Sulfuricurvum kujiense DSM 16994: one gene and its partner. The protein of the gene in region 2 interacts with the protein of the main gene of each other region in a pairwise test. Links are inferred from orthologs where the notes say so. Each region holds a gene or a part of one and is shown on either strand. Other genes may lie near its edges.

The links. Proteins that work in one complex are often made in the same cells at the same time.
Region 1: the proteins of SULKU_RS15380 (region 2) and topA interact in binary tests that used the Escherichia coli proteins (3 or more experiments, as listed by UniProt). The link is inferred for Sulfuricurvum kujiense DSM 16994 from one-to-one orthologs.

What each region holds. Positions count from the first base shown.
Region 1 is NC_014762.1:181,339-186,505, reverse strand. Bases 787-3,747 are described here. They hold topA (type I DNA topoisomerase), read right to left. Parts: upstream 3,398-3,747; coding sequence 1,175-3,397; downstream 787-1,174. Other genes in these bases: SULKU_RS00915 (YcbK family protein), read right to left, coding at 3,484-3,747; SULKU_RS00925 (metallophosphoesterase family protein), read right to left, coding at 787-1,178. Also shown: SULKU_RS00930 (biotin synthase), read right to left, coding at 1-659; more of SULKU_RS00925, read right to left, coding at 663-786; more of SULKU_RS00915, read right to left, coding at 3,748-4,029; SULKU_RS00910 (hypothetical protein), read left to right, coding at 4,195-4,584; SULKU_RS00905 (type II secretion system protein GspD), read left to right, coding at 4,584-5,167. UniProt on the Escherichia coli protein: Releases the supercoiling and torsional tension of DNA, which is introduced during the DNA replication and transcription, by transiently cleaving and rejoining one strand of the DNA duplex.
Region 2 is NC_014762.1:766,977-772,513, reverse strand. Bases 972-3,926 are described here. They hold SULKU_RS15380 (YigZ family protein), read right to left. Parts: upstream 2,760-3,926; coding sequence 2,184-2,759; downstream 972-2,183. Other genes in these bases: SULKU_RS14260 (restriction endonuclease subunit S), read right to left, coding at 3,714-3,926; SULKU_RS03935 (PBECR3 domain-containing polyvalent protein), read right to left, coding at 3,288-3,698; SULKU_RS14975 (hypothetical protein), read left to right, coding at 2,811-2,966; SULKU_RS14265 (sensor histidine kinase), read left to right, coding at 972-2,173. Also shown: SULKU_RS03955 (DUF3137 domain-containing protein), read left to right, coding at 1-137; more of SULKU_RS14265, read left to right, coding at 209-971; more of SULKU_RS14260, read right to left, coding at 3,927-5,537.

The sequences.
Region 1 (5,167 bases), 590 kb from region 2 along the record:
GCTTTATCCAGTATTTTTCGTGCAAGTGAAATCAGTTCCAATGACTCATCAATCGTAAGAGGACTCGGATTTAACGGCAATGCCGCATTATGATGATAAAAGTTAAGCGGGACCGATATAGGGTTGAGCTCTTTTAGGGAGTACAGCATGCTGAGGCGATCTTCCTGCGTTTCGCCCATACCGAAAATCCCCCCACTGATCAGCTTTAGACCGGAACGGTTAACATTTTCACACGTCTCATACCGCTCATCCCACGGATGCGTCGTACATACCTGTGGATAAAACTCCCGGCTGGTTTCAAGATTGTGATTATAGGCACTCACACCCGCGCGTCTCAATTCGTTCAATTGTTCAAACGACGCCGTACCGTTGCAGGCGATAAGACGTAAGCGGGGAACTTCACGTTTGAGTGTCGAAGCGACGTTGCAAACAAAATCGAGCGTTTTGTCATCCAGCCCTTTTTGAGCCGTCACGAGACAAAAGCCTAATGCCCCGAGTGCTTCAAGACGTCGGGCCTCTTCCAAAATCTGCTCCATGGGCTTTTGACGGTAACGCTCAATGTCAGCTTTATATTTAACGCTCTGGCTGCAAAACTTGCAATCTTCGTTACATGTTCCGCTGTTGATATTACAGATGGAGCAAAGAAAAATCTTTTTCATAAATTACGCTCTTTCAAAAGTATAGTGGCGCTCTTCGAAATATTCACTCTCTAGCGCACGGGAATAGTGAGTCACTTTCAGTTCATTATCCGTTATCTCAAGCATAGCACAGCTTGAATAAGGTTTATCACGCGCGCATGCCTCTCCGGGATTTAAAAACAATGTACGGTTTTTAAAATCACATTCAAATACATGGGTATGGCCGAAGATGATCACTTCCGCATCGGCATTCATGTAAAACGGCAGATGCATCAGTTTGAAATTTACTCCGCCAAGTTTAAAATAATGGGGTTCCTGAACAAGATTATATCGGGTGTGATATTCAATCAAATTAGCATCATTATTCCCATACACCGCGACATAACGCAGCCCGCTGCTTTTCAGCTGATCGAGAATTTCGGGCTTGACGATATCCCCTGCATGGATCAAAAACTCCGCACCCTGAGCTTTTAAATGATCAATTACCTTTTGTGAACGCCCTTTTTTAGTATGAGTGTCGGAGAGCAATCCGATTTTCATTCACCGGCTTCCTCGCGAGGCGTACGATCTTTACATTTAACACACTCATACACTTCTTTATTGCGATACGTTCGCGGTGCCAGTGCTCCGCCGCATCCCGGGACTTCACATTTTTTATCACTTGGTTCAAATTTGGAGATAAATTTACATTTCGGATAATGTTCACACCCCCAAAATGCACCGCGCCGCGATTGTCTCCACAGTAGCTTTCCGCCGCATTCCGGACACGGAACTTGTGAGAATTTCGTTTCCTGATTGAGCGTTTTGGTATTTTTACATTTCGGATAGCCGCTGCACGCCAAAAACTTTCCGTTACGGCCGTTTTTAACCACCATCGCGCTGCCGCATTTATCACATACCTCTTCACTCACCTCATCAGGGGTTGCGGGATTCTCTTTTTGATTCTCTTCGGTCTGCTCCGTGTATTTACACTTCGGAAACCCGCTGCAGGCAATAAACTCACCGAAACGGCCCGAGCGGAGCAACAATTCGCTTCCGCACTGCGGACAGTTTCGTCCGAGCGGTTTCGCCATTTTGAGACTAACAATGTTGCTTTTACCCGCATCAATTTTCTCGATGAACGGATAGTAAAAATCGAGCAAAATTTTGTGCCACGATTTGCCGCTCTCACTGATCTCATCAAGGGTCTCTTCCATAGTCGCGGTAAAAGAGGCATCGACAATCTCATTAAAATGATTCTCCAGCATCTCCGTAACGGTAAAAGCGATCTCAGTCGGCATGATCGCACGCTTTTCGATCTCGATGTAGTTACGCGCTTGAAGCGTGCTTATCGTCGGTGCATACGTCGATGGACGGCCGATCCCTTCAGACTCGAGCTTTTTAATCAGACTCGCTTCCGAATAGCGTGCCGGCGGCTCGGTAAAATGCTGCTCAGGCGTAACGGTTTGTATCTCGATCGAATCTCCGGTCGTAAGTGACGGGAGGAGTTTGTCTTTGTCATCACTTCCGGTTACACGGTAAAATCCGTCAAACAAAAGCTTTCGACCTGTCGCTCGAAACTGTGCTTTTGCCGATTCAAACGTAATACTTTGCTGTTCAAAGCGTGCATCGTTCATCTGACATGCCAAAAAGCGATTGTAGATGAGACGATAAAGTTTGATCTCATCAGGTTTAAGATAGGTAGCCGCAACTTCCGGGGTAAAGCCAAGCATAGTCGGGCGGATCGCTTCATGCGCCTCTTGTGCCCCTTTGGATTTTTTCGTATAAACTTTCGCTTCTTTGGGAAGATACTCTTTGCCGTAACGGGTCAAAATCACTTCGCGTGCCGCCTCAACCGCTTCGGTTGCAAGATTGAGTGAATCGGTACGCATGTAGGTGATAACCCCGCTGGTCCCCTCAGGAGTTTTAACCCCCTCGTACAGCGCTTGAGCCACCATCATCGTCTTTTTCGGAGAAAATCCAAGCTGTGAGCTGGCCGTTTGCTGCAAAGTAGACGTCATAAACGGCGGCGGTGTAGAGCTTTTGCGCTCTTTGGTCTCAATCTCGCCGACTTTAAAACTTTCACCTTTCAGAGTCTCAACAATCCGAGCAGCCTCATCACCCGTTTTGATAGTGAGTTTATCAATTTTCTCATTCTCAAAGTTGACAAGTGCGGCTTCGATATCTTTTTTGAAAAGGGTATCGATCGTCCAATACTCTTCCGGAATGAAAGCACGGATTTCTCTTTCTCTATCGACAACGATTTTAAGGGTAGAGGATTGTACCCGTCCGGCAGACAACCCTTTTTGGATTTTATTAGCCAAAAGCGGAGAGAGCTTATACCCTACAATCCGGTCCAATAACCGGCGGGCTTGCTGTGCATTGACACGATCCATATCGATCGTACGCGGCGTTTCGAGTGCATGGATAATCGCATTTTTAGTAATCTCATGAAATACGATACGCGGAAGCGATGAGGGGTCTTTATCAATAGCATGGGCAATATGCCATCCGATAGCCTCTCCCTCACGGTCCTCATCGGTCGCGATATAGATCGTATCGCTTTTTTTAGCCAATTCTTGAATCTGTTTGACGGTCGCGGTGCTGTCTTCACTGATGCGATATTCGGCAATTATTTTTTCGTCATCGATTTTAATACCGAAACGGTTTTTTGGGAGGTCGCGAATATGACCTTTAGAGGCAATTACCTCGTAATCTTTAGAGAGAAAGTTTTTGATGGTCTTGGCTTTGGCCGGAGACTCGACAATGATGAGTTTCAAAAGAATGAATCCTATATATTATGGATGAATTTTGAAAGTGTAACAAAAAAAGGTCAAAATAAAGCAATATTTTTAAAGTAAAACCTCTAACCTCTCCATGCCCGTTCTCTCCACGTATCTACATGGACGAAGGTCGGGTATATTCCTATTCCGGCTCCGCCGCACATCCTAAGCAGCCTCGCTAAATAATCTGCAGGAATGCCTTCGATTTTTATATCGGCAGCTTTGCCGTACAAATGCATCGAATTAAAGGCTGCTCCCTCCGTTATACTATTCGTGTGTTCCGTACGATAACCGGATGTCAGAATAATAGGGCGATTAATATGATTGCTTGACAGCCATTGTTGGGCTTTTGTCAAAATCAAAAATAAATTCGGATCCATTCTTACAGCTACTCCGGCACGAACATCGGCAAAAACACGGCATAAATCATCATAGCCGTTTTCTTCTATTTTGCCATCGCGAATAAACGGAATTTTATAGGAAGTACCGTTGCGGATAACACTGAGAATTTCGTCTTTCTCTTTATTATCGGCAAAAAGCGATGTTGAAGCCGATAAAGCTATCACATTTTTTATAAATGTTCTTCTCGACGGATTCAAGAGCGGAGATTCTAATCGTTTGATTTCCATGAATAAAAACTCTTTTTGCTTTCTACAATATTAATAAACATACTCATAAGCAAATTACAGTCCATCTTCTTCAAAAATCAAACCTACATAAGATAAAGATATATTTTATAAACTTGGTACGCTTCTTGCTTTTTATCGTCAAATAATCTCTATGAAAGTGGCGATATGAACTATTTTTGGTCATTTCTTTTTCTTGCACTATCGCTAAATGCGGCCTATAACCCGTTTTTCCGTGAACCTGTAAAGCCGAAGAAAGCTCCTGTAGCAACATCAGATGCACGTCCTATGCCTCTGCCGCCACTGTTAGCGCCCCCTTCATTACCGTCTAAAACGGAATTTGATCTTTCTCAACTCATCTATAACTGTTTTTTAGAGACCAATAAAGGGAAATTCATACTTCTTAAAATTGGAGAGAACACCGTTGTTCTAAAAGAGGGAGACCCTTTTTATGCAAACAACCACAAATATTTTATCCGCAATATCACCAGCAATTATATCACTGTTGATGATGCCGGTCGAATCCAAACCATCTATTTCACGACAGGAGCAAATTAATGCGTTCAATTATACTTGCTGCCGTACTTTTAGGATTAACCGGGTGTAGTGTCGCGACTAAACAAGAAACTCTGACACCGGAAATGCATCTCAAAGAACTCGATAACCCTACCACTCAGATTCAGCGTTCCGAGCCAGCGGTTCAGGTTGTGGAAGTAAAGGCGGATAATTTCCATATCGAACCGCAAATTATCCCCGATAAAGAGATCATCAAACGGGCAAAAATCATGGGAGCGGAATTAAGCGACGTTATTGCATTGCTGACCGAAGCAACCAACGAGAATGTTGTATTTCAACTTCAGGCAGAATCGGTCAATTCAAATAAATTCAGCACCTCTTCCTCAGCCAACGGGGCTTCTAATAATGAATACACAGGCAAAAATGATTATTTGCTTACGGAAACCACCATCAATCTTTCGGCATCCAATATCTCTTTTGGAAAAATACTACAAAAAACGGTGGGAGACAAACTTAGTATTCTTTATGATGACAACACTTTCTATCTAGGGAATTTACGTACGGTAACTCTTAAAATTCCTTCCATTAACGGTCTGCCGGAAATACTAAAAGCAAGCATTACTTC
Region 2 (5,537 bases):
AAGACCTTTTTGAACCTTCCGTATTTACCTCGCTTCTCGAGTACAAACAAGCAATGGAATATGTCAATACCCTGCATTATACGATCGGACTGATCGAAGAGCTTAAACTAAGCGAAAAACTCTGGAGCAAAATTTAATATAAAGCTTGAGAGTTATTGCTGTATAATAATTTTTTATGCTAAATGCCGATAGAGAGAGGAGAGAGGGGATGTTTTTTCGGATTATTTTGCCATTTATATTCTACGTTTCCTCCTCATTTGCTTCAATCGTAATTGCTGAAAATACAGATCAAATTTCTAAGTTTTCCATCCCTTATGTTTATGATGAAAAATCGCTTTTATCGGTCGATGAAATTGCCGATAAAAATTTCACCCAGACAGTCCCTTCCCAATTTTCATTCGGATATAAAGACGGAACCGTATGGTTCAAACTAACTATTGAGAACAAGAGTCGAGACAATGATTTCATCCTGTACTTTGGCGAGCCGTTTTGGTCCACTTTTAATCTTTATGAACCGACTGAATCAGGATGGGTAAAGCACAGTGCCGGACTTTTAACACACCTTAACGAGCGTCAAATCGAAGATGCAAACCCCACTTTTCGCCTCACGATAGCTCCCGGGATGTCAAAAACATACTTTCTCCAAGGACAGACGATCAATGCCCAAATCGGTGCTTTTACACTTTACAGCGAAAAAGAGTTTTTTAGACCTAGTCGTTTGACCCTAAGAACGTTTTACCCTTTTTACTCAGGTATCCTTTTTATCATTATGATTCTGAATATATTTTTGTTAGTCGAGATGCGTGAGCGGATATATGCCTACTATATCGGATACGTCTCATCATTTATCGCTTTTGTCACTATGTTCAACGGCTGTTATCTCTATATCGGCTTTCATCCGTGGGAACAGGGACTTCACGTCGTCGGTACCGTAGTTTTGGCATTTATGGCCCTTTTTTCCAAAACGTTCCTTGAATTGGAAAAGTATTTCCCTAAAATGAACCGGTTATTCAAACTCTTTGCTGTCTCTTTTTTGACATTGGGAGTTTTAATCCATCTCGAAATACCTTTAGCAACACTGTTTTTTAATATTCTCTCCACTGTGTTTATCACGATTTTACTTACGCTTGCCGTTAAAATCTGGCAAAACGGCAAGATGCAAACCCCCTTCTATCTCATTGCCCTCATGATTTATATGCCGACAATGGGGATGATGGTATTAACGTTCAACGGCTTTTTGGAAAACACCGATATCAACCGGTACGCTTTTTTATTCGGGGCTTTGATCGAAATCATATTTTTCGCTCTTATCCTGGCCCAAAGATTTCATGCGGCAAAAGATGAAAAAATCCAACTACAAAAAGAGCTGTTGATAGAAAAAGAGAAGAATCAAGAGTATCTTGAACACAAAATTGACAAACAACGCCAAGAGATCAAAGAAAAAAATGCCATTCTTTTTCACCAGTCCAGACATGCGGCAATGGGTGAAATGATCTCCATGATCGCCCATCAATGGAGACAACCGCTTAATACCCTGGCCATCATCATACAAAACCTCTATTTTCAGCATAAACTGGGGCAATGGGATGAGGGGAATTTTGAACAATCGCATGATCAGTTCAATGAACATTTACAGTATATGTCCAAAACCATCGATGATTTTCGCAATTATTATAAAAATGACGAGACGAAACGGCCTGAAAATATCGGAGAAATCGTCGAACTGGCTTTAAGGCTGTGCGATGTCTTTTTAAAATATGCCAAAATCAAAACGACATTGACGATTTCAACCGATAAAATGGGGTACCTTTCAAAAAACGAATTGACCCAAGTATTGATGAATTTGATCAAAAACGCTCATGATGCCATCGTAGAACGTGGTATCCATCCAGGAAAAATTACAATCCTTGTAGAAGAAACAGACGGTTCTATAGCTATAAATGTCTGCGATAACGCAGGAGATATTTCGGGTGCTATTGCGGATAAAATTTTTGAACCCTATTTTTCGACAAAATCCGAAAACGGGACAGGATTGGGACTCTATATGTCCAAATCAATTATCGAAGACCACTTCCATGGTGCCCTTACCTTTCAGAACATCGATGCGGGAACCTGCTTTACGATAATGATTCCTATCTATGATAAAAGCATGGAAGAGGATAAAACACCCTAACCGATCCGAACTAGATTTTTTGTATTGCTCGACCCAGCGTATCAAAGAAAATCTCCAGCTTCTCCGCAGTCGCTTCTATCGTAAATTCCGCCCCTCTTTCTCCGAATACTTTACTAATACATCGAATAGCTTTTTGGGTAATCTCATATTCCACCATCGAAACGTTCGTATATTCACAGGAAAAGCGTTGTGTGTAAAGCTTTTCATAGGGCAATAACTCTGCTTGGGCATACGCCGCATTTGCCGCTTCGGCATACGCCCTCACCAGTCCACCGGGTCCCAGTTTCGTCCCTCCGAAATAGCGTACCGTAATCACTGCGGCATTGATGAGTTCATGTCCCTGCAGCACTGATAGCGTAGGCTTCCCTGAAGTCCCTTTAGGCTCGCCGTCATCACCGCTGTATTCGACGATCTGATCAAACTCATTCAGACTCCGGGTAGCACTGACAAAGTGAACCGCTTTGGGATGAATGGAACGCAGATAAGACATCTGTTCCTCATACTCAGAAATGGGCATTAAAAATGCGATAAATTTCGATCCTTTGATCTCGATCATATCGGTAAAAATTTGATTCACGGTATTCATGAATGCGATTATAGCATTTGCTATAATGGCGCATTTACTTTTGGAGCATAAATGATCGATTTTTTAATGAGCGGATATGGACTTGGTTCGATGGGACTGGTCGGAGTTATCCTTTTTTTAGTCTATCTCAAGCTGATGAAATGGGTTTTTAAAGCTGCCTTTTTCGGTATTCTCATCCTCGGAGCGTTTTGGTATTTCAATCGCTGATGACACCGCAACAATTGACAAAATAAGCGTTTAGAGTACAAGCTATACTTAAAATAATTTAAGTATAATTTCAGTCCAATCGCATTATAAGATGTGTTCGATATAAAAATCTTACAAATATAGACGATTTATATTGCATTAATGAAGTTGTGTTAAGATAGTGACAAGATGTTCCACTCAAAGTTTACTTCGGTAGATTTTAAGTGGCATATTCTGTTGATATGTCCATTTTTTTTCCTTAAAAACCATCGGAGTCCGTTTAGAACGTCAGACTGGGGTTAATTCATCAGTCCACACCCGTAGAATGCAGTAGTTTTTGGTCTACTGCCCCTCATCCCCTATCGTAAACAATGTTTTCAAATTGATTGTTTTATCTTGGTGTACTCTTACTTTAACCAATTTCACGACATTGCCGTTATATTTTTTGTAAAATTTATAAACGAGCTGTGATTTGCCCGTTCTTCGATCTGTTGTGTTTTCTTTTTCTATTCTATTGAAATTTTTTAGTATATCGGGAATGTAGCATAAATAATGGTGGTCTAATGGATGTCTATTATAGACATGACGAATATCATTGCAATGGATATAACATTGATAGCCCGTCAGATTTAGATTCAGAATAGCATGAACCCGTCTTATGCACTTTTCATGCAGAGGAAAAGTGATATAGTCTTGGGAGCGGCTATCCGATAATGCAACTTTCATCAAATCACAGATTAGTTGTTTGGGCATACCCCATACTTCCTTTTACAACAGATTTTTACTTTTCATCCATTCGATTGCTTTTTCCCATGTCTCGACGGCTATATTTTTTTTATTATCATGCCAGTTATTCCGTGCTTCATTAATAAGTATTGCATCGGTAATAGATACGTTAGCCTTTTTCAAATCCGTGTAGGCACTGTAAAGTGTCGCTACGATTTCGGCTTGCAACGTCCTCATCGGTTTCATAAGATGAAAAATATGCTCTATTTTTTGCTGATCCCAATATCGCCCTACATATTTTTTGTACTCTTCTACTTTTTCGAGAGGGTGGTAAACATATCTACTTATTTCACCATCCAATTTTTTCACTTCAAACCATTTTGCTTTTTTTAGTTGAGAGTCCACGGATCGAATCAGTTTTGGATCATACGGACCCATCGCATGACGTTTATAGTCTGTATCAAAATCCAGATTATTGACCGCTTCACACATATAAAGCATTTTTTGGAGCTTGACGTGTCCGAAAAATTGATCATCTTGACTGTTATCGATCAAGTAGGCGGCAAGGACACTGCGTTGGAAGGTTTTCGGTGCGTGTGGCTCCGTTGTATCGACTTCCGATTTTTCTTCAAACGCCTCTTTAAGAACTGATTGCATCAACATTTCAGCATTGGCTTTGGATTCATTGATTTGTTGTTCAAGGTCATCGCACATAGCAAAAAGATTTTCTACTTTTTCAACAATCACGTTCTGTTCTTCTATTGGAGGCAAGGGAATTAAAAGATTGGAAATCTCAACACTATTAATATTGTTAATTCCGACAGTCGTTCTTAACGGCATTTCTATTTGTTCTCTTATATATGGGCTTCTCAACGCATACTGAATATATTTAGCATCTATTGAAATACCAATGAAACGCAAACGAATTAGATACCCTGCATATCCATAATTTTGGAATTCATTGGATACCAATACCGACCTACCAACTATTTCTCTACTACCATTTGAACGGATAATTAAGATGTCATTATTTTCAAGAGTATACTGTGCTTTTTCTTTCTCAGAAAGATCTGTAAATTTTAAATCATCGACATTAATAATTCCAGATGATATATTAGGTATTCTTAAAATCGGAGTATTATATTTTTTCTCTTGAAAACATTTTTTCGATGTGCCATATTCTAATGATCTTAAAAGATTCCCTAATCTGCACCAACCCCAATTTTGAGGGATAATAAATGGAATATCATTGGTAAGAATTGGTGAAACCTCTGCACCCTTTTTAATTTTTTTCTCTTTGATAAGTCGTTCTTTCTCATCCCTTATTTTTTTGAGTAGTTTGGATACTGACTCTACGTCTGAATTTTCTTTTCGCCATTGCGCTGTCAATTTCCCTTCGATAGCTTCTTGAAGTATCGATTGACGGAGTTTTTTTAGGAGATTTTGTTGGCTAAAAATTTCATCTTCTATACGAATACTATAATTAGTTATGGAAGATATTTTATTTAAAATGCTTTCCTGTTGATCGATAGAGGGCAAAGGGATTTCAATTTTAAAAAAATCTTTTGGACTTATCCGTTTAGAACCTGCTCCTCGTGCAATCTTTTCAAGTGTTTTATAAAAATTCCCTTTTTTGAAAAAGTATAAAATCCACTCAGGCTTACATCTATTTATGTCTATATCAAAACAAGGTAAGTCAGAACTCGTTTCAAAGCCATCTAATTCTTTTGGAATGATTCCAAATGCACCTTTAAAGAGATTTTGTTTGCCATAAATGAATTGATTGAAACTTCTTATATAATATTTAGTAGCACCTTCGGTGTCATTTTTGACAGGTCTTTTTTCAACACCTTTAACGTTTAATCT